3 regions of the Paenibacillus sp. FSL H7-0942 genome follow, and region 1 is predicted to be linked to each of the others. Evidence: riboswitches for the same ligand, from Rfam matches in the RefSeq annotation. Region 1 holds a riboswitch; each other region holds the start of a gene.

Region 1 (6,991 bases):
TATGCGAACGTTTTATGGATCGCAAGTTATATAAGTATGTAGAGCTTGAACAGGTCGACTTGACAATGATGGAAGAGATTCGGGAAGCTTTTGTACAGGCTGGCCTCGATCCCGAATATGATCTTGAAATTGATTTTCCTTCGGATAATCCGTATGATGTGTTTCGTCCGGATGAATCCACAGATAAGCAGATTCTTCTTCTGGATCGACAGGACAATTTACGTGAGTTGTCAGAAGTATCTGACATTGTCCGTTCCATCAGTGGGCTTCACCGAGGGAAACATCATTTGTATTACCCGCAAAACAAGGTGGATGCGATTATTCACGAATTACCGTCACATATACGCCCCTATTTCTTGTAATCGTGTGGGTATAATCCGATGAAGAATTTCGATATCAAAACACTTTCTAAAAGAGCTATTTTCCATGATACAGTAATCTGCTTTAATGGGGAGTATATGTAGATCGACATAATTTTGTAAATGCAAGCAGGCAGAATGAGCACAATTAGCAATATATAGATCAGAATATCCTTATATCTTCTATATATTGTAGTTGTGAAGAAACAAACGTAATGATGTAATACACAGATACCCAAAATGTTTTATGTATGAGTCATTGAATTATTGAATTTTACAAATTGGATTTTGAAAAAGAAGATAGTCGTTATTTCGACATGAAGGGAGATACAGACATGATGCTGTTCGACACACATACACATCTGGATGCACCACAATTCGACGAGGACCGCGAGGACATGATTCAGCGTGCTGTGGATGCAGGAGTTGGTCGCATGATCAACATTGGCTTTAACCGGGAGACAATTCCAACCACAATGAAACTCGCTGAAACATATGACTTTATATATGCAGCTGTAGGGTGGCATCCTGTAGATGCGATCACAATGCAGGAGGGCGATTTGGAGTGGATTGCATCTTTATGCAAGCATGAAAAAGTGGTTGCGATCGGTGAGATTGGATTGGATTATCACTGGGATACTTCACCAAAAGAAATACAGCATCGCGTATTACGACAACAAATTGCTTTGGCGCGTGAAGTGAACATGCCAATTGTCATCCATAATCGGGATGCGCATGAGGATATCATAAGAATTTTGCGTGAAGAGAAGGCGAGTGAAGTTGGTGGTGTGATGCACTCGTTCTCGGGCAGCTGGGAAACAGCAAAAAGTTGCCTCGATATGGGCTTCCATCTCTCCTTCGGAGGACCGATCACATTCAAAAATGCAAAGCAACCCAAAGAGGTGCTGGAGAAGGTTCCTATGGACCGGTTTTTCATTGAAACAGATGCTCCATATTTGACACCGCACCCTTATCGTGGGAAGCGAAATGAGACAGCGCATGTACGTCTGGTTGCAGAGGCAGCTGCGGAAATTAAAGGCATTTCGGTGGAGGAAATTGCTGCAATAACAACCAAAAATGCCATGGAACGATTTGGGATTCGTTAAAAAAACGAGCAAATGAGGTGAAAAAGGCAGGTAAGCGGAGGTAATTTGCCCTTTGATCCAAATAAATCAAGAATATTACAATATTTTAACCAAATATTCAGAAAAACGTACTTGATCAACGCTTTACAACATGCATCAAAACAGGATATCATCTTTTCAGTGAATTGTTGTGCGGAAAATTGGACAGATGTTCGGGGGATGAACAAAGGGACACTTTCCGATGAAACAACATTACTTTCATGAATCAGTCTCGCTGAGTCTCCGTTAACGGAGAGCGGGGGAACCAATAGGGCTTAAACATCGGTGTATTTGGCCGATGCGCAACGTTCGCTGACCCAAAAGCAGCGAAGGGAACTGCGAAGCCGTATTTGATTTCTTCTTTGGGTCTCGGGGTGAATTCAAGGGCGTCCGCCATGAGCGGGTGACCCAAGATAGGGCGGCTCTCTTTCGCCCGAACCCGACAGCTAACCTCGCAAGCGGAAAAAGAGAGGCAACCTCGTGCATGAATTTCCGATATTCAAAATCATTCGGAAGCCACGAAAGAGTTCCTCTTACACTCTTTCTTTGGCTTTTTTGTTTTTGAATAAAAGAAATATTGTCATCATACGGTAGGTATTCAGGAGGATGACATCATGTTGCGAAGATTGATTCATGGTGCAGAACCGGATTATGTTGGTCCAATCTGTGTTCTGTAGAAAATTTGGTATAGTCACGTCAAAGACATCATGCATTACTTTAGACGGCGAGGCTATGAAGGAGGACGGAGAAGTGGGCACATTCCAACCAGAAGAGACCCATGAGTCACGATCATCCAGTAAGTCTTTCGCGTTGCGGTGGAAGCATGAGAACATGCGTCAAATGGCATTGATCGCGATTTTCTCAATTGCGCTTACAATCATGATCTTGTTAGTCGTTTACGGTCAGGCCGGGAAACAAATTTCGCTGGTTATTGATGGCAAAGCTCAGGTGGTAGAGACTCGTACAGGAATGCTTCAGGAAATGCTGGAGGAGCAGTCGATCACAGTCAGCCCTCACGATAAGGTATCCATGTCCATGAATGGGGCGATTACAGATGGAGACCGAATCGTTATTGAGCGGGCCGTTCCAGTTAACATTACGGCAGACGGAGACACCAAGACTCTGTATACAACCGATTCATCGGTAGAAGATGCAATTCAAAAATCAGGTATTCAAGTTGAAAGTAATGATAAAGTGTATCCGGCGCTTGGAACTGCGATCAAAGCGGAGATGAAGATCCGTGTAGTGCGCGTAACAAAGCGTACAGTGGATGTAGAGCAACCGATCGCTTACAAAGTCATTAAAACGGCTGACCCTAGCTTGTACAAAGGGGATAACCGTGTCGTTGTGAACGGCAAAGAAGGCACAATTGTACAGCATATCGAAAAGGTATTTCAGGATGGAGAATTGGTCTCCAAAAAAATGGTCGGCAAATCTGTCGCGAATAATCGTGTAGATAAAGTGATCGCTGTCGGCACCAAAGCAAAACCGGTCGTGAAGGAACCTGAGATTCAGACCGTATCTGCTCAAACGTCAACAACCAAAAAGGCTACAACAACGAATTCGAAGAAAACATCTGCCTCGGGCAGCAAAGTGATTACCGTATCCGGGACTTCTTTTAAATACTCCAAAGTACTTAAAAATGTATCCATGACTGCTTACTCTTCCGAAGAGCCTGGCATTGGAACTAAAACAGCTTCCGGTACTCGTGTAACGGAAGGACGCACCATTGCGGTTGATCCCAAAGTCATTCCAATTGGCTGGTGGGTATATATCGAAGGTCTGGGATTCCGTCGTGCGGAAGATACAGGCGGTGCCATTAAAGGCAACAAAATTGATGTGTATTATGACAGTGTGAAGCATGCCCTGAATTTTGGACGTAAGAAAGGCAAGACGGTCTACGTGATCGGTCCGGTGAAGCCGGAAGCGAACTAAAATCGTTTTACTTTGAAATGGGAATGCTATAAAATAGTTGCATGAATGATTCATGCGGAATATGCGGCGGAGGAGTCTGAATTCAGTCTCCCCCGCCGTTTGGCAGAGAAGAGGATATTCCTCTTCTTTTTGCGTTAGAAAGGAAGAAATGGAACATGATAAAAGAAGTCATTGTGGTGGAAGGCCGTGACGATACGGTAGCTATCCGTCGGGCCGTGGAAGCCGATACCATAGAAACAGGTGGATCAGCAATCAACCAACGCATTCTGAAGCGGATTGCGCTTGCTCAGGAGAGACGGGGAGTCATTGTACTGACAGATCCGGATCATGCTGGCGAACGCATTCGAAAAATTATCGCGAACAAGGTGCCAGGCTGCAAACATGCCTTCATCCCGGAAGCCGATGCAACGCGCAAAGGGGACATTGGGGTGGAGAATGCCTCACCAGAGGCGATCCGTCATGCTCTGGCGCGCGTACATACTTCATACGAAGGTGCTCCGAGCCTGATCGATTGGGAGGACCTGATCGCGGCAGGACTTATTGTGCATCCGCAGGCTGCTGCACGTCGCATGGAGATGGGCAATCTGCTGGGCATCGGTTATTGTAACGGTAAGCAGTTCCACAAACGTCTCAGTGTATTTCAGATTACACGGGAAGAGTTCTCTACAGCATTAGCGCAAATTGAACGTGAAGGATTGTGAGCATATGAAGAACATGGAAGAGACGATTGAAATTGCAACGCCCAAGCGTACGAAAGAGATTATTCAAAGACACGGATTCTCATTTAAGAAAAGTCTGGGTCAGAACTTTCTGATCGATCAAAATATACTGAACAAAATTGTTAATGCAGCCGATTTGGACGAGTCCAAGGGCGCACTGGAGATCGGGCCTGGTATTGGAGCACTCACGGAGCGACTGGCTCGGGTAGCCGGTCCCGTCACAGCCGTAGAGATTGACCAGCGCTTAATCCCAATCCTGGGAGAAGTGATGCAGCCTTATTCAAATGTACGTGTACATCATGGGGATGTGTTGAAGCTTGATCTGGCTGAGTTGTTTAATACGGATTTTGCATCCGTGGACAAAGTCAGTGTTGTGGCTAACCTGCCTTATTATGTAACGACTCCAATCATGATGAAACTTCTGGAAGAGAAACTGCCGGTAGACAGCATTGTTGTCATGATCCAAAAAGAAGTGGCTGAACGCATGGCTGCTGCACCTGGATCAAAAGACTATGGCAGTCTGAGCATCGCAGTTCAGTACTACAGTATGCCGGAACTTGTGTGTATTGTGCCTCCTACGGTCTTCATTCCGCAACCTAATGTGGAATCAGCTGTCATTAAGCTGAAAGTGCGTGAGCAGCCGCCAGTGGAGATTCCGGATGAAGCACACTACTTCGAAGTGGTACAGGCTTCTTTTGCCCAGCGGAGAAAAACAATCTCAAACAACTTGAAGGCACGTTTCTTCACAAAGGAGAACCGGGAACAGGCAGACATTCTGCTGGAGCAGGCAGGTATTCAACCGTCCCGGCGTGGAGAGACATTGAGTCTGCAAGAGTATGCCACACTCAGCACCGTAATGTGGGAAGCTGGGGTACGTGCAGCGCTGTAAAATTTGAATGAACCAAACCGGGTCTTTGCCCATACGATGGGGTAGAGGTGATTACGTTGATGAATATCGGAGACTTGGTCGTTCGGAAGTCATACGGCGGCGATGTGACTTTTCGGGTGGAAGGCCTCCAGTTGGATGCTGCGGTCATTAAAGGGACTGAGTTCCGGCTGATTGCCGATTCCCCGGTGGACGATTTGATACAGGTTCCCTACGAACCACAAAGCGCCAAGACCAGACAGGCGCATATTAAAGCACATCAGACCCTGTCCCGTCTGCAGCAGAATCGTATGGAACAGGCTGAGCGGAATCGTGAAGGTCTGGTACAGGATTGGACTACCCAGCAGGAACCGGCTTATTTTGAAATGCCTGGAAAGGTGCTTCATCTGGATGGAGATCCGAACTATTTGAAAAAAAGTATGGATCTCTATGAGCAACTTCGTGTGCCCGCAGAGGGACAGTATGTCCATGAATCGGCAATGGCAGATACCTTATACCGCTTATTACCCAAAGTACGTCCGGATATCGTAGTTATTACGGGTCATGATGGGGTGTTAAAGACACGTCAGCCCTATGACTTATATAGTCTTGGTAGCTACAAGAACTCGCAAAATTTTGTGTCGGCCATTCAGGTGGCCAGACAATATGAACGCCATCTGGACGCCCTCACTATTGTTGCAGGGGCCTGTCAGTCCCATTTTGAGGCACTGCTGCGCGCTGGAGCGAACTTTGCCAGTTCCCCAGGCAGAATTCTCATTCATGCACTTGATCCGGTCTATGTGGCAGCCAAGGCCTCCTTTACCTCTGTGCGCGATACGGTCAACATGAGTGATGTTCTGCACAATACCATCAGTGGTAGCCAGGGTGTGGGTGGTGTCGAGACACGGGGGAGTTACCGGGTAGGTCTGCCTGGGCTGAATGATTTATCTACGCTAAAAGTGAACCCGTCGGCAGTCTGATGTAGGCCATTTAAAGTCCCAATTTGGGGCTTTTTTTGTTTGCAAAAAAATTCATTGACAACAACTTTTTGATGCTGATATAATAATTAGTTTTGATTTGACAATGACTGTAAAATCCGGTATAATGGACAAGAAAAGAGGTGGTCGTCGACAATGGCTAAAAACACGCTGTTGGATATCAAACGCAATCTCGATGCACATATTGGTCAGAAAATTATGTTGCGGGCTAATGGTGGCCGCCGTAAGACCATTGAGCGTACGGGTGTATTGGAAGAAACGTACCCTTCTGTTTTTATTGTTAAGCTTGATGAGGAGCAAGAAACCTTCAAGCGAGTATCTTATAGTTATGCGGATATACTTACGGAATCGGTGGAAGTCATGGTTTATGACCCGGGCAGCCAGACGCATAGCTCCTATATGGAGACGTAAGTATCGATTTACAGGCGATTCGCCCCACAAGGCGGATCGCTTTTTTGTTTTCTTAAAACACCAATTTTCCCTCTAACGTAACCCATACATACTCAGGAATGAGCGAGGAACGGTCGCGGCATACTATATGGACAGGTGAAGGGACAGTTTCTTAAGCAATGCAGGAAACTGAATATGGCCTGGTGACAAAATGTCCAAAACGTGAACGAACAACGAACTCATCACATTATGAAGGATACTTTGGAGGAGGATGGTTCATGAGTCGCAGAAGAAGAAGTGTCATGTCAGAGGATCTGAAGAATGAGCTCGCGAAAGACCTGGGCTTCTATGATACGGTGCAACAGGAAGGTTGGGGCGGAATTAAAGCCAAGGATGCAGGAAACATGGTGAAAAGAGCCATTCAACTTGCTGAGCAGGCTGCCCGCAAATCTTAATCCGGTTCAAGCAGACTGAAAAGCGGGGAAATCCGTCAGGAATAACCCCGCTTTTTCCCCTTAGATGCGGAATACAAATGACTTGACAGCCCCATTTTGATATAATATGTTAAGTTGTCTTAGGGAAAAGGTGAGGACGGGTGAAC
Region 2 (6,991 bases), 3.1 Mb from region 1:
GAGGCCGTTTATTATGCGCGTACGCCTCATTATGCTGATGGTTATCGTTATTTTTCTCGGGGGATCTCATGCTCCAGTTTCATCGCGGGATGTTTCAAGCCCACCAAGTGAATCAGTATCAGGTTCGGATTCTGCGGAAGAAGAACAACTGACATTGGGACAATTACGTCAAAAATATGCCGATACGTTCAAAACCAATGGTCCTTCAACCAAGAAGGTTGCACTGACTTTTGATGATGTACCTGATCCACGATTTACTCCACAAGTACTGGATGTATTGAAGAAATACAATGTCAGAGCTACATTCTTCATCGTGGGTAGTCGTGCTGAGAAACATCCGGATCTGGTGAAACGCATCGTTAAGGAAGGGCATATGGTTGGTAATCACAGCTACAATCATCCTGAATTCAGTAAACTGTCGATGAATGCCTTTCGCAAACAAATTTTACATACCGGGGATATTATCCAACGTTTGGCAGGATATACGCCCAAGATGATTCGGCCACCTTATGGAGACATTAATGAAGAACAGCTGAGATGGGCTGCCAAACAACACTATAGCATTGTGAACTGGAACGTAGACTCCCTGGACTGGAAAGGCCTTTCAAAGGAACAGGTGAAAGATAACATTCTTTCTGCCGTAAAACCCGGCTCCATCGTTCTGCAACATGCTGGAGGCGGTGTAGGGTCAAACCTGAACGGCACGATTGAGGCTTTGCCTGAAATTATTGAGGAACTACGTAATCGGGGATATGAACTGGTCACCTTGGACGAAATGCTGGGATTGCCCAAGGCCAAAGATTAAGATGACCGTGGTAGAAATAAATGAGAATATTAAAAGGGTGCTGTTCAATCGCGAATTAGCGACTGGCAGACACCCTGTTTGAATTCATTTTAAATGTTCTTTTCTCTCTACTTCAGAATGTACAGCTCGATATCCTGAAAACCAAATGAGCTTACAGACTGTTTGCTACCCGGGATAAAGATATCAATCCGGTGACCTTTGATTGCACCGCCCACATCCCGCGCTGTGGCTACAAAAGCCTGTTTTGGCAATCCTGGATGGCTGTGACCAGTTACCAGTACTTTGGTTCCAAGTGGAATTACACTTGGATCAACTGCAATCGTACCCAGTTCAAGGTCATTTCCGAAATAATCGACTGCACCCCAGCCTCCATTTTCAGACGGATCTGCAGAGTATGCCGTTGCTTTTACGTTCACAGCTTTGCTGTAATCGAATGTTTTACCCCAGGCTTGAACAACTTTGTTATCTGCGTTGACGTCCAAGCTTGCTGTAGTAACAGTCTTCGCTTGGGTCTTGCTCTCCGTTGCCGCAGCGGCTGCTACATTGTTTGCCTTACCGGGAATCGTAATTTTCAAACCACCATAAATGTTGTAAGCCGAAATGTCGTTGTTTGCTTTAATTAACGTGTTGAGTGCTACTCCATATTGTTTTGATAAGGTGTAGAAGGTATCCCCTTCTTTGGCCACATGAACTGAATCGGCGTGAGCCGGAACGGCTTGAATGAGCATTGCTGTTGTCATTAATGCTACTGCTGTTTTGGCTATACGTTTCTTGTTAATCATGGTCTTCCTCCCTCATTGTGCCTGCGAAGTTAGTTGTCGGATTCGGATGAGGAGCCCACCCTATAGGTTCTTCGTTACATTTGAAACGTTATGTACCCAATTCACCCCAAGCAGTGTGCTGTAGATCTTCCCCCTGCACAATCTGCATCGTTACATCCCCCGCACTCCCTATCCGGAAGTTTCGGCAGAGTTCAATATATCACAATTTTGTAACCTGAACTTGTAGTAATTCTTACCAAATGGTTTTTAGCATGTAAGCATTTGTAAGAATACTGGTTAATTCAGAAAGTTTGGTTGACCCGATTCCTTTATATTTGGTAACAGAATAGTTACTTTTCCGAATCCATACGTCATTATTATCCATAAAAAATAGCGTTACCGACTCGAAGTCAGTAACGCTATTTGATCACATCGTTTAGAGTACTTTCGCAAGAAAATCACGTGTACGTGAATTTTTGGGTGCTCCAAACACCTCATCAGGTGTTCCCTCTTCCACAATAACCCCGCCATCCATGAACAAGATGCGGTCTCCCACTTCACGTGCGAAACCCATCTCATGGGTTACGATGACCATCGTCATTCCGCCTTCTGCAAGACGTTTCATGACATCCAGCACTTCGCCGACCATCTCAGGGTCCAGTGCCGACGTAGGCTCGTCAAACAGCATCACATGCGGCTGCATGGCCAATGCTCTAGCAATGGCGATCCGCTGTTTCTGTCCACCAGACAGCTGATTCGGGAATGTATCTTTTTTATCGTACAAGCCCACGGTGTTAAGCAGATCAGAGGCAATTTTCTCCGCTTCCTGAGTGGATTGTTTCTTCACTTTAATCGGAGCAATCGTGATGTTTTGCTGTACCGTTTTGTGTGGGAACAGGTTGAAGTGCTGGAACACCATGCCCATTTTCTCACGAGTTGCGTTAATGTTATGCTTGGGGTCCGTGATTGACACGCCTTCAAAATCAATCTCTCCTGAGGTAGGCTGTTCCAGCAGATTCAGACAACGTAAGAAAGTACTTTTACCTGAACCGGAAGGACCGATGACCACGACAACCTCACCTTTGCCAATCGTCACGTTAATGCCCTTAAGCACATCGTTATTTCCATAAGATTTGTGTAATTGTCTAACGTCTATCACTTGCACTCAACTTCCTTTCCAGTCGTCCCAGCAGCTTGGACAAAATGAACGTCATTACAAAGTAGATGGCTGCTGCAATCAAAAATGGACTCAACCCTTGGTACGTAATGTTCTTGACTACACTTGCCTGATACATAATATCCACCATACCGATAACGGAGATAATGGAGGATTCTTTGATGATAGTTATGAATTCATTACCGATCGCTGGTAATACAGCTTTGAAGGCTTGTGGCAATATGATATAACGCATCGCGGCGCCTCTTCCCATACCTAATGAACGCGCTGCCTCCAACTGACCACGATCCACACCTTGGATACCTGCACGGAAAATCTCCGCCAGATAGGCACCACTATTGATTGAAAGTGTAATGATACCTGCCTGAAGTGCAGTGAAGTTAATGCCAAAGCTCAGGGAAAAACCATAGTAAATAATCATCAACTGTACCAACATCGGTGTGCCACGGATCACTTCAACGTAAGCCGTACCGATCCAGCGCAAGATTGCAGCGTCATGCAAACGGAACAAACAGATGATCAATCCAATAATTACCCCGAAGATAACCCCAAGTGCAGACAACAGAAGTGTGTATCCTACACCTGTAGCATAGAAACTTTTGTACTCCCAGAATACTTGGAAAATATTTTGTGATTTGTTCGCTTTATCCGCCATCAAGAGGCTGGCGTCCGTCACCATCTGATTGATTTTATCTTCGCTTTTCAGTCGCTCCAGTGTTCCATTTACTGCAGCTAGCAGCTCGGTATTACCTTTACGAATCCCGATTGCCGCTTCTGCTTGCTCTTCGTCCGGAACAGCAGCAGCAAGTCCAATGATATCGTCCAGATAACCTACAGCAACGGTATCTTCAACGATTGCCGCGTCAATGCGTTTTGTTTGCAGTTGAAGCACGATATCCGAGATTTTATCCAGCGCAGTAAGCTTCGCTCCTGGAATACTCTGTCCGATCGTTTCCTGAATGGAGCCTTTCTGAACGCCAATCTTCGCATTTTCAAGTTCTGCCATGGTTGGATATTTGTCTTTATCCACATTCCGAACCATAATCACTTGTTTTGATTTATAATAGGTGTCGGAAAAATCGATACTTTTCTTCCGCTCATCCGTCGGCGTCATACCTGAAATCACCAGATCAACACGCCCGCTCTGCAATGAAGGCAGAAGACCGTCGAAGCCCATATCCTCAATCACAAGCTCAGCGCCAAGATCTTTGGCAATCTCTTTGGCGATCTCAATATCGAAGCCGACGATTTCATCTTTGCCATTAATCACTTTATGGAATTCATATGGTGCAAAATCGGCACTTGTACCGAGCACCAGCTTTTTACTGCTTGAATTATCTGTAGTTCCACTTGCAAGTGCCACAGGAACGGCAGTCGTCAGCAGAATAACAAAGGTCAACAGCATCATGGTGTAACGACTTATTAATTTCAACCTTTTTCTCTCCCCTTACAATACTTTGTATGCTTCTCATGTTGATGACTGAGTCATTATAAAGTACAATGCATGATTATGCAATGCATTTTGACAATACAAATCTTGACTTGTTTCTGAAAAAATAAAGCAAACATGATATAATCAATGAATTATTTTTATTTTTGCATAAGGAGTTTACTAATGACAGCTAACAAATCACAAATTCTGACGGTTATTGATCAATATGCTTCCCGTTTTAAAGCCATTTCATCATATATCGGTGCCAACCCCGAACTGGGAAATGAAGAGTATCTCGCTTCTGCCCGTTTGAAAGAAGAACTGCTCTTCCACGGTTTCACTGTAGAGGCTCCAATCCTCGGTCTGGAGACAGCCTTTATCGGAACCTATTCAGCCGCCAAACCCGGCCCTACCATTGCTTTATTGTGCGAATATGACGCCTTGCCGGAGATCGGTCACGCTTGTGGTCACCATCTAATCTGTATGATGAGTCTTGGGGCCGCTGTTGGGCTAAAATCTATTCTGGATGAAGTAGGTGGAACCATTAAAGTGTTTGGTACCCCCGCTGAAGAGACACGTGGTGCCAAAGTTCCGATGGCTGAAGCAGGTTTGTTCGATGACTGTGACGTCGCTCTCATGGCGCATCCATATTATGCCCACGAAAAGTCAGGCAGCTCGCTGGCTATTGATGCTGTGCAATTTGAATTCCATGGCCGATCTTCACATGCCGCTGCAAGTCCGCACGAAGGTATTAATGCACTTGATGCTGTCATTCAAACGTTCAACGGGATTAATGCATTCCGTCAACAAGTGAAAAGCACCGTTCGGATTCATGGTGTGATCAACAACGGAGGTCAGGCAGCAAATATCATTCCTGACTATGCTTCTGCGCAATTTTATGTACGGGCAGCAACTCGCAAAGAACTGAATATCCTCACAGAACGTGTGATTCAGATCGCTGAAGGTTCTGCTCTCCAGACAGGTTGCAAGCTGGTAACATCCAACTATGAAACGTCCTATGATGAGATGGTTACCAATGAAGCATTCTCAGCTGCGTTTAGTCAAAATCTGATGGAACTTGGTATCACGCAAGAAGAGATTGTGAGTGGTAATGATCACGGCTCTATGGACATCGGTAACGTTTCCCTGAAATGTCCTGCGATCCATCCTTACATTCGTGTTGTGGATGAGGTTCATACCCTGCACTCCATAGCCTTCCGTGACCTTGCATTACAGGAGCGCGCGCTGGATGGCATGATTCTGGGAGCCAAGGCACTTGCAACAACAGCCTATGACGTACTGAGCCAGCCAGAGCTGCTTCAAACCATCCGCACGGAGTTCGAGCAAGCTATTCGCTAAAATTCACTTTCAACATGTTATATAGGGGTGCCCTGAACAATCTTGAATTCCAAGCTGTTCAGGGCACCCTTTTTTCTAAATTAGCTGTAAGTATATTCAGCACAAAGCTGGAAATGCTGTGAAAGAAACCTTTGAAAACGATGAAAATAATACATTTTATTACAGTAAATGTGATTCGTTTGCTGGCTAACTTGGTTAATTATAACTATAAGTGCGTGTTCTAAAGACCGGTTTTCATAACTTATCCTATATTCAGGAGGTGCTGTCATGCTGCTCGAAGCCATGTATCATGTTCCTCGTGACAAATGGGCTTATGCTTATAATTCGTCTACCATACATCTGCGCGTACGAACCAAACGTAATGATGTGCAATACGTGACTGCACTGACCGGAGATAAGTACGATTGGAATGGAACGTACAAGGAAATTCAATTGGAGAAGGCTGCTTCGGATAACATGTTTGATTATTGGGAGGCTGCCGTCAAGCCACAATTCAAACGTCTCACCTATATATTTCGGATAACTGCCGGTTCAGAAGATGTTTTTCTTGCGGATAACGGAATTCATTATGAGACCCCCTATCCAACTGGAGGATATTATGAGTTCTCGTATATACATGAAATTGATGTGTTTAAGGTGCCCGAGTGGGCCAAAGAAGCCGTCTTTTATCAGATCATGACGGAACGGTTTGCTAACGGAGATCCCAAGCTGAATCCAAAAGAAACGCATGACTGGGGTGGCAAACCCGAGTTGGACAATTATTTTGGTGGAGATCTGCAAGGTGTGCTGGATCATCTGTATGACCTAACTGAACTTGGCGTGAATGCCATTTACTTTACCCCGTTATTCCAGGCCAATTCCTACCACAAATACGACACGATTGATTATAAAAAAGTCGACCCCCATTTCGGTGATAATGCCCTGCTTAAACAATTGACAGAAGAATGTCATCGCCTGGGTATACGTGTCATGCTTGACGCGGTGTTTAATCATTGCAGCGAAGACTTCCCTCCTTTTCAAGACGTTCTCCAGAATGGAAAAAACTCTAAGTATGCCGACTGGTTCCACATCAATGAATATCCGGTTCAGATCAAGGATGGTATACCAACCTACGATACATTTGGGTTCTATGGCAACATGCCCAAGTTCAATACAGCCAACCCTGAGGTTAAGGCATATCTACTCGATGTAGCTGAATACTGGATCAAGGAAATTAAGCTGGATGGGTGGCGTCTGGATGTAGCAAATGAGGTGGACAACCATTTCTGGCGTGATTTTCGCAAGATTGTTAAGGCAGCGAACCCTGAAGCCTATATTGTTGGTGAAGTATGGAGCGACTCCTTGACCTGGCTTATGGGAGATCAATTCGATTCCGTCATGAATTATCCATTTGCCGACAAAGTGCTTCAGTTCTTCTGTGGTTCAATGGACGGTTATAACTTTGCCAACGAGATGGG
Region 3 (6,991 bases), 1.6 Mb from region 1:
ACCGCGTTGATGCTCGTGCAGGAGCGTTATCGCATGGGGAGAAGCAGTGGCTGGAGATCGGCATGCTGCTTCTGCAGGAGCCACGGGTGTTGTTGCTGGACGAACCAGCCGCAGGCATGACGGATGAAGAAACACACAAGACCGGGCGACTTCTGCAAGAGATTGCGCGTGAGCGCTCGGTTGTGGTGGTGGAGCATGATATGGAGTTTGTGCGAGAGTTCGCAGCCAAGGTAACGGTGATGCATGAAGGAAAACTGCTGAAGGAAGGTACGATGGCGGAGGTACAGGCAGACCCGAAAGTGGCGGAAGTGTATCTGGGCAAAAGGAGGGATGACCATGCTGTCGCTGCAACGAATTGAATCCGGCTACGGGGAAAGCAATGTGCTTCGTGGTGTGAACCTGGATGTACAGCCTGGACAGGTGGTGTGTCTGATGGGCCGTAACGGTGTGGGGAAAACAACGTTGATGAAAACATTAATGGGGCTGCTCAAATCACGCAAGGGCAGTATTCAGTGGCAAAATCAGGAGTTATCCACCTTGGACTCAGCCAAGCGGGCAAGGGCAGGGATTGGTTATGTACCGCAGGGGCGGGAGATTTTCCCGCAGCTTACGGTGAAAGAAAACTTATTGCTCGGTCTGGAGACAAGTGCACCGGGAGTAAAAACGTTCCCGGAGGATGTACTGGCGATGTTCCCGGTGCTTGCTACGATGTATGGACGGCAGGGCGGGGATCTGAGTGGTGGACAGCAGCAGCAGTTGGCATTCGCCCGGGCATTGGCTTCGCGTCCGGGGTTGTTGCTACTGGATGAGCCGACAGAAGGCATCCAGCCTTCTATCGTGGAGGACATTCGGCAGGTTATTTTGCAGCTCAAGGCAAAGGGGGACCTCTCGGTTCTGCTGGTAGAGCAGAGTATTGATTTTGTACGAAGTGCCGCAGATTACATCTATATCATGGACAAAGGAACCATAACCCTGCATGGGACACCGCAAGAACTGGATATGTCGCAGTTTGAACATCATCTCTCCGTATAGTTGTAGTTAGTCGGCCAGTGGAGAAAGGTTTTAGGAGCGCTTGTCCAGGATATTCGAGTATTTCGGATATAACCGCCGGATGCATTCCGGACAGATGTCATGCGTGAATTCGGCGTGGGTATGCTTCTCCAGATAACTCTCAACGGAGTTCCAGTGTTCCTCTTCGTCCTTGATTTGTTTGCAGACAGCGCAAATAGGCAGCAGTCCGCGCAATGTGCGCACTTCAGACAATGCTTTCTTCAATTGGTGTTCTGTCTTTCTTTGTTCGGTAATATCCATGTGTGCAATTAAAGCGAGATCGGTATCCAGAATTGAATTTGAATAAGATAGAGGGGTGAGTTCTACACGAAACCACCTCTTTTCGTTGTATACAGTATACACGCAGATGTCATATGTATGATTTCGATTAAAGGGTATTCCGCGTTCTTTCAAATTCTGTGCGACAAGTGCCATGTTAGCGTTCTTGCCTCGTTTTGCCCAGGCTTCCGTCAGGTGCAGGTAGTGTCTATGACTACTGTGTATATCCGGGTTTGGTGAGCATTGACCAAGTCCCTGTTGCCAGGCACGGTTACAACTTTGGATAATCCAATTGTCATCAACAATGATGAGCTGGTGACGTATGGACTGGAACGACAGCCTCTCCAGATCGGATGTAACATGTCTCATGGATGAGACCCTCCTTTGGCAGAAATCTTATCTCAGTTCATCTGGAATATCCAAAATATCAGCGACCAGGTGTCTGAATCGGGTTGCTTTGCGTGTGCCGTGAATAAGATTGGATAAACGATAGGGTGGGATGCCATGCTGTTCACAAAAGGTCTTCTGGTCCACTTGAAGTTCGGTTAGCCGTCGTTTGATGGCCCATCCGAACGGAGTAACTGGTTTTTTCTTGTTCAAAAGGGTTCACCCCTGGTTAGAATGTAGTATTCAGCCGCTCTTTCTTCATGTAGAATATATAGAAATGCGAGCTGTATGTTTCATTATATACGTAAATTCGTCATCTAACAATTAAAAAAGACGGAAAAAAGTGTATTTTGTGATTATAAATGGCGTAAATACGTAAATAAAACAAATAAAATGACAAAAAACACGTCGGCAAGGAGGTTGCCGCGTGTTTTTTAGTTTGTTTGAATGAAGGGGAGCAGGTATGAGGAGGAAGAGGATTAGGCCCTGTAGGCATGAAGTCCAGCTCCGAGCATATGGAAACTGGGGAAAAACGATTTCATGGACATCGAGGTTGGCTGTGCCAGTCCATCCGCAGCCGAGGCGCTGACGGTCTTCCATTCATTCTCCAGATCTGTGGCCAGGCGGACCATCAGATCCTTGGTTGTATCGTTGTTCAGGGGAATGACTTTGGAGGCTTCGGTTATGCAGGCATTCATGGCTGAATGCAGGTAACCAAGGACCGCCTCCTCGACCGGGATGTCGAGGTGGTGGTTAATCCAGGCGTGAACAGTGGAGAGGCAGCCAACCGAATCATATTTGGCAAAGATCTGTTCGAGCTGGCTGAATTCAATCCAGGGGTGCAGAGCGCGTGCGAGTCTGATCAATCGTTTACCCATGGCGGCAGCTTGTTCTCTGAGATCTCCAGGGGTTCGCTGAACATGGACGAGCTTGTCGATCAGAGCTATCCGCCATGTATCCTTGTGATCTGTTGCGGTATAGATGCCTTTGATAGCCATACCTTCAAGACGAACGATGCTCGGATGCAACTGACAACGCATGAATGATTCGAGATCTTCAGCATTACGAATGGTACCCTCCCTGATATGGATATCCATGCCGAAGGAATGGGTGAACCCTCCAACCTGAATAGAGGAATCAAGCAGTTTGACATAATCGAGCAGCTTATTCCCACGGTTCAAAATCATTCGCCTCCTGTGTTCGTTTAATGTCACTTAAAGTAACATTTATGTTCCTTTTTGTTTGCTTTGTGTTTAGAAATCCGAATTATATGATAGTTATCATCCCATGAATGTCCGCTTTTTGTCAATAGTATCCGTGAAATTTAATGGATTAAATCTGGGATTTAATATTTGTGTTATTTTATATAACTTATTGTGTTATTTATTTTGCGAAGTGCAGGGAGGACTATATATAAGGAAGGACTATATATAAATGAACCAACAAGATCGGCTCTTACCTAAAGAGAGGGGATCAAATCTAATCATATGCAGTTCATGGGTAATGATGACGAGATTATGCGATTTTTGATGAAAATGCCTAGCTGAAAAAGAAGTATTAAAAAATACTTTACTTTTAGTTCTGAACCCGGTATAATCAATTCTGTTGCCGATTATTTACGACATGCGGTCGTGGTGGAATGGCAGACACGCTATCTTGAGGGGGTAGTGGGCGTATGCCCGTGGAGGTTCGAGTCCTCTCGACCGCATCATATGAACGATTAAAAAGCAGCTTTCCATTAATGGGAAGCTGCTTTTTTTGTCTTTTTCGAACAGTATGACATCTGGGTTGAAAAAAGGCCATCCATTACCGGAGGAATGTTGCTCTACCTACCGGCTACGGGTGGCCTGTGTATTATTTTTGCAGCAAATTCTTGATATCTTCTTCAATCTTGTCCGGTGTTGTTTTGGGAGCATAACGTTTAATGACCTGTCCGTTCTGATTCACCAGGAATTTGGTGAAATTCCATTTGATTGCTTTGGAGCCGAGCAGGCCAGGAGCTTCTGTGCTAAGGTGTTGGAAAAGAGGGTGAGCGCTTGAACCGTTCACATCAATTTTCTCAAACATGGGGAAGCTCACGCCATAATTCATCTGACAGAACTCGGCAATATCGTCGGAAGATCCTTTTTCCTGTGCAAACTGGTTGCTTGGGAAACCAAGAACTTCAAATGGAGCATCTTGAAATTTGTCTTGCAATTCTTGCAGACCTTTGAATTGAGGGGTAAGGCCGCATGAGCTTGCCGTATTCACAATCAGGAGCACTTTGTCACGGTAGTCGGACATTTCAACTTCTTGACCGCGAAGGGTATTCACTTTGTAATCGTAGACTGTCATCTAAATCGCCTCCATTTATTTACTCTTATATCTTCTATTATATTGGTTGCAATTAAATATTGCAAAACTAATATGGTGTTAAAAGAATCAAAACAGGCAAGTTGTGCAGAATACGTGAATGAATTGCGAAGTGATTTACGCCAGAGTGAGAATTAGATAGCCTTGAAGAGATAGATAGAGTATAACTTTGTTGTAAGCGTTATTATGGACAGGAATTGGCAAAAATCTGCCGATTTGGTGATCTGGGCGGACTTTACACCGACATGGCACGGGTGTATGATTCATAACGTAATTTCAATTTAAACTAAATTGTACTTGAAAAACGAAACAAACGATAATATCGCTCGATCTTACCTTAAGATATACGAACGATGTTTTAATCGCTGAGTTTCCATTCATTAATGAATGGGAAACGGGGGAACCAACGGAATGCGCTGTCCAGGACAGTGGGCATTCATGGGGTGAATTTTCCGGTGACAGCCGGAAATAGGGCGACTCTCGCGCCCGAATCCGTCAGCTAACCTCGTAAGCGTTAAAGGGAGAGGCAACAAGCCGTACGCTGGTTCATGGTGTTTTCGCCATGGGTTATTTAAGAAGCGTTCGGGAGGCCTTGGTCCCCCACGCTTCTTTTTTGTTGTCTTTTCACGCCAAGGGAGGAACGAATGATGGATACTGAGATGATCTTAGTGACTGCTCCAAATGAAGCAGGACGTAAATTTATCAAATTGCTGATGTACAAAAAAATGCCGTTTGCCGTTCTAACCAACAGTGCAGGGGAAGAGCGCAGACTCCGTAGAATCGGAGTAGAACATGTCATTCGCATGAATACGGCTGCAGCTCAAAAATGGTTTTTGCCGCAGGGAAGCGTAGGCAACGTGTTTATTTTTGAAAACAGCCTGAATCTGACCTGTCGTTATTTACAGATCTGTCGTTCATGGACATCGAAATCCCTGTGCGTCATTACGGAGCAGAGTCATCCTAAGGGCATCTATCGGGGCATGGGCGCAGACCGGATTGTATATTCGCTCAATGGGGAAGTTGGCTTTCTCCTCAATGGTTAATGCCATAGCTTCTGATTGCTCAGGTGTAAGGTGCCTGTTATAATTGAATGTATTAGAATCAATTTCAGAATTCACTCAAGGTATTATGAAATTGATTCATCGATAAACGGAAGTTTGAGGAGACTCATGCAGGATGGTGAGTCTTCTTTTTTATGCTTACAAGGAGGAATTGGCGTGCCGGATGTAGGTGGATTGAAATGGTTGTTTTTTGATGTTGGAGATACGCTGGTGGATGAATGGGAGCCGGTTGATGATATTATCGGACAGTTTGTCCGTGAAGCTTGTGCTTTGGGGTATCCGGTGACAATTGAGGCGGTACGCGAACTGTTCGCGAGTTGTTACCGAAAATATGAGCAATGGCCTATGAGAGTGGCGATTCGCACATTCGTTGAAGACGAGGGGCATCAGAAACAGATTCAGGACAAGCTGAAGTTTCAAAAAGATCTTGAACGTCCTTTTCCTTCAGCGGATTCCGTTCTTCAGCAGTTGTCACGGCATTATCGCATTGGCATTATTGCCAATCAGAGTCCTGGAACGGAAGAGAGACTGGAAAGCTATGGCTTGCGGAAGTATGTTGATGTTCTGGCATGTTCGGCTGAAGAAGGAGTGTCTAAGCCAGACCCTGAGTTATACGCTGTGGCCTTGAAGCAGGCCGGTTGTGAACCGGAGGAAGCCGTCATGATCGGCGATCGGATCGATAACGACATTATACCTGCTCGGAAGCTGGGCATGCGTACGATTCGAATTATGCAGGGTTACGGAAGATTCCAGCCAGAACTATCGGATGACAAACGTGCGGATTGGACCGTTGATTCATTGGATCAACTCTTGCCGTTACTGATACCAAATCAGGATTAGATGCAGATGGTTGTTTATTGGAGTTTGAGTTTTACTATAAAAGGAAACATGTTGCTGTATTGCAACAATAAAGGCTGATCAACTGGGTATAAAATACCGGAGTTGATCAGCCTTTTTAGTATTTAGCCAATTAAAATGAGATTAGAATAACCGAATCGTCTGAATGATCAGATATACATTCAGCACAACGATAATCGCGGCAATGACCCATGAGATGATTTTGAGCCACAATTTGTTGGCGAATGCACCCATGCTTTTTTTATCACTTGTGAACATCACCAGGGGAATTACAGCAAAGGGCAATTGAAGCGACAGCACGACCTGGCTCAAAATGAGCAGTTCTTCTGTGCCATGTTCTCCTGCAATGGCTGTCACAATTACCGCCGGGATGATGGCGATCAGACGTGTGACCAGTCTGCGTAGCCAAGCCGGAATTCGAATGTTCAGGAAACCTTCCATAACGATCTGTCCAGCGAGTGTACCTGTAAGGGTAGAGTTCTGACCTGATGCTAACAGCGCCACACCGAACAGGATACTTGCAACCGTAGTGCCCAATAGAGGTGTCAGCAGATGATAGGCATCAGCGATCTCAGCAACCTGCGTCATACCAGCACTGTGAAATACAGCGGCAGATACAATCAGGATGGCTGCATTGATGAACAGGGCCAGTGTCAGCGCAATCGTAGAATCCATGGTCGAGTACCGAATGGCTTCTTTTTTGCCCTGTGGTGTCTGTTCGATCTGACGGGTCTGCACAATGGAAGAATGCAGGTACAGATTATGCGGCATCACGGTTGCTCCGATAATACCAATGGCAATATAGAGCATGGCCGGGTTTTGCAGAATCTCAACATTTGGTACAAAACCATGGAGAACACCGCCCATATCCGGTTTTGCCAGAAACAGATCAATCCCGAAGCAGAGGGCGATGGTTGCCATCAGCACAATGACGAGAGTTTCCAAAGCGCGGAAGCCTTTGTTTTGCAGAACAAGAATCAGGAGTACATCAACTGCGGTGATGA

The links. Region 1 has a riboswitch for cyclic di-AMP ahead of MHI48_RS00150 (3D domain-containing protein). Riboswitches for the same ligand answer to the same signal wherever they lie in the genome.
Region 2: it holds a riboswitch for cyclic di-AMP, as region 1 does, so the genes downstream of both, MHI48_RS17710 (3D domain-containing protein) here and MHI48_RS00150 (3D domain-containing protein) in region 1, are expected to answer to the same signal.
Region 3: it holds a riboswitch for cyclic di-AMP, as region 1 does, so the genes downstream of both, MHI48_RS07270 (hypothetical protein) here and MHI48_RS00150 (3D domain-containing protein) in region 1, are expected to answer to the same signal.

Annotation. Positions count from the first base shown of each region.
Region 1 covers NZ_CP150279.1:31,364-38,354, forward strand. The annotation lists gene MHI48_RS00140 (HD domain-containing protein) at 1-362, shown strand, start outside; gene MHI48_RS00145 (TatD family hydrolase) at 695-1,465, shown strand; cyclic di-AMP (ydaO/yuaA leader) riboswitch at 1,707-1,960, shown strand; gene MHI48_RS00150 (3D domain-containing protein) at 2,234-3,418, shown strand; gene rnmV (ribonuclease M5) at 3,574-4,119, shown strand; gene rsmA (16S rRNA (adenine(1518)-N(6)/adenine(1519)-N(6))-dimethyltransferase RsmA) at 4,124-5,026, shown strand; gene yabG (sporulation peptidase YabG) at 5,086-5,982, shown strand; gene veg (biofilm formation stimulator Veg) at 6,136-6,411, shown strand; gene MHI48_RS00175 (small, acid-soluble spore protein, alpha/beta type) at 6,669-6,845, shown strand.
Region 2 covers NZ_CP150279.1:3,983,321-3,990,311, forward strand. The annotation lists gene MHI48_RS17705 (polysaccharide deacetylase family protein) at 14-805, shown strand; gene MHI48_RS17710 (3D domain-containing protein) at 913-1,587, opposite strand; cyclic di-AMP (ydaO/yuaA leader) riboswitch at 1,590-1,784, opposite strand; gene MHI48_RS17715 (amino acid ABC transporter ATP-binding protein) at 2,003-2,725, opposite strand; gene MHI48_RS17720 (ABC transporter permease subunit) at 2,712-4,175, opposite strand; gene MHI48_RS17725 (M20 family metallopeptidase) at 4,359-5,534, shown strand; gene MHI48_RS17730 (alpha-glycosidase) at 5,802-6,991, shown strand, end outside.
Region 3 covers NZ_CP150279.1:1,637,072-1,644,062, forward strand. The annotation lists gene urtD (urea ABC transporter ATP-binding protein UrtD) at 1-359, shown strand, start outside; gene urtE (urea ABC transporter ATP-binding subunit UrtE) at 337-1,032, shown strand; gene MHI48_RS07245 (hypothetical protein) at 1,063-1,698, opposite strand; gene MHI48_RS07250 (hypothetical protein) at 1,726-1,929, opposite strand; gene MHI48_RS07255 (urease accessory protein UreF) at 2,196-2,897, opposite strand; tRNA gene MHI48_RS07260 (tRNA-Leu) at 3,342-3,424, shown strand; gene MHI48_RS07265 (glutathione peroxidase) at 3,571-4,050, opposite strand; cyclic di-AMP (ydaO/yuaA leader) riboswitch at 4,422-4,597, shown strand; gene MHI48_RS07270 (hypothetical protein) at 4,713-5,111, shown strand; gene MHI48_RS07275 (HAD family hydrolase) at 5,286-5,969, shown strand; gene MHI48_RS07280 (Nramp family divalent metal transporter) at 6,111-6,991, opposite strand, start outside.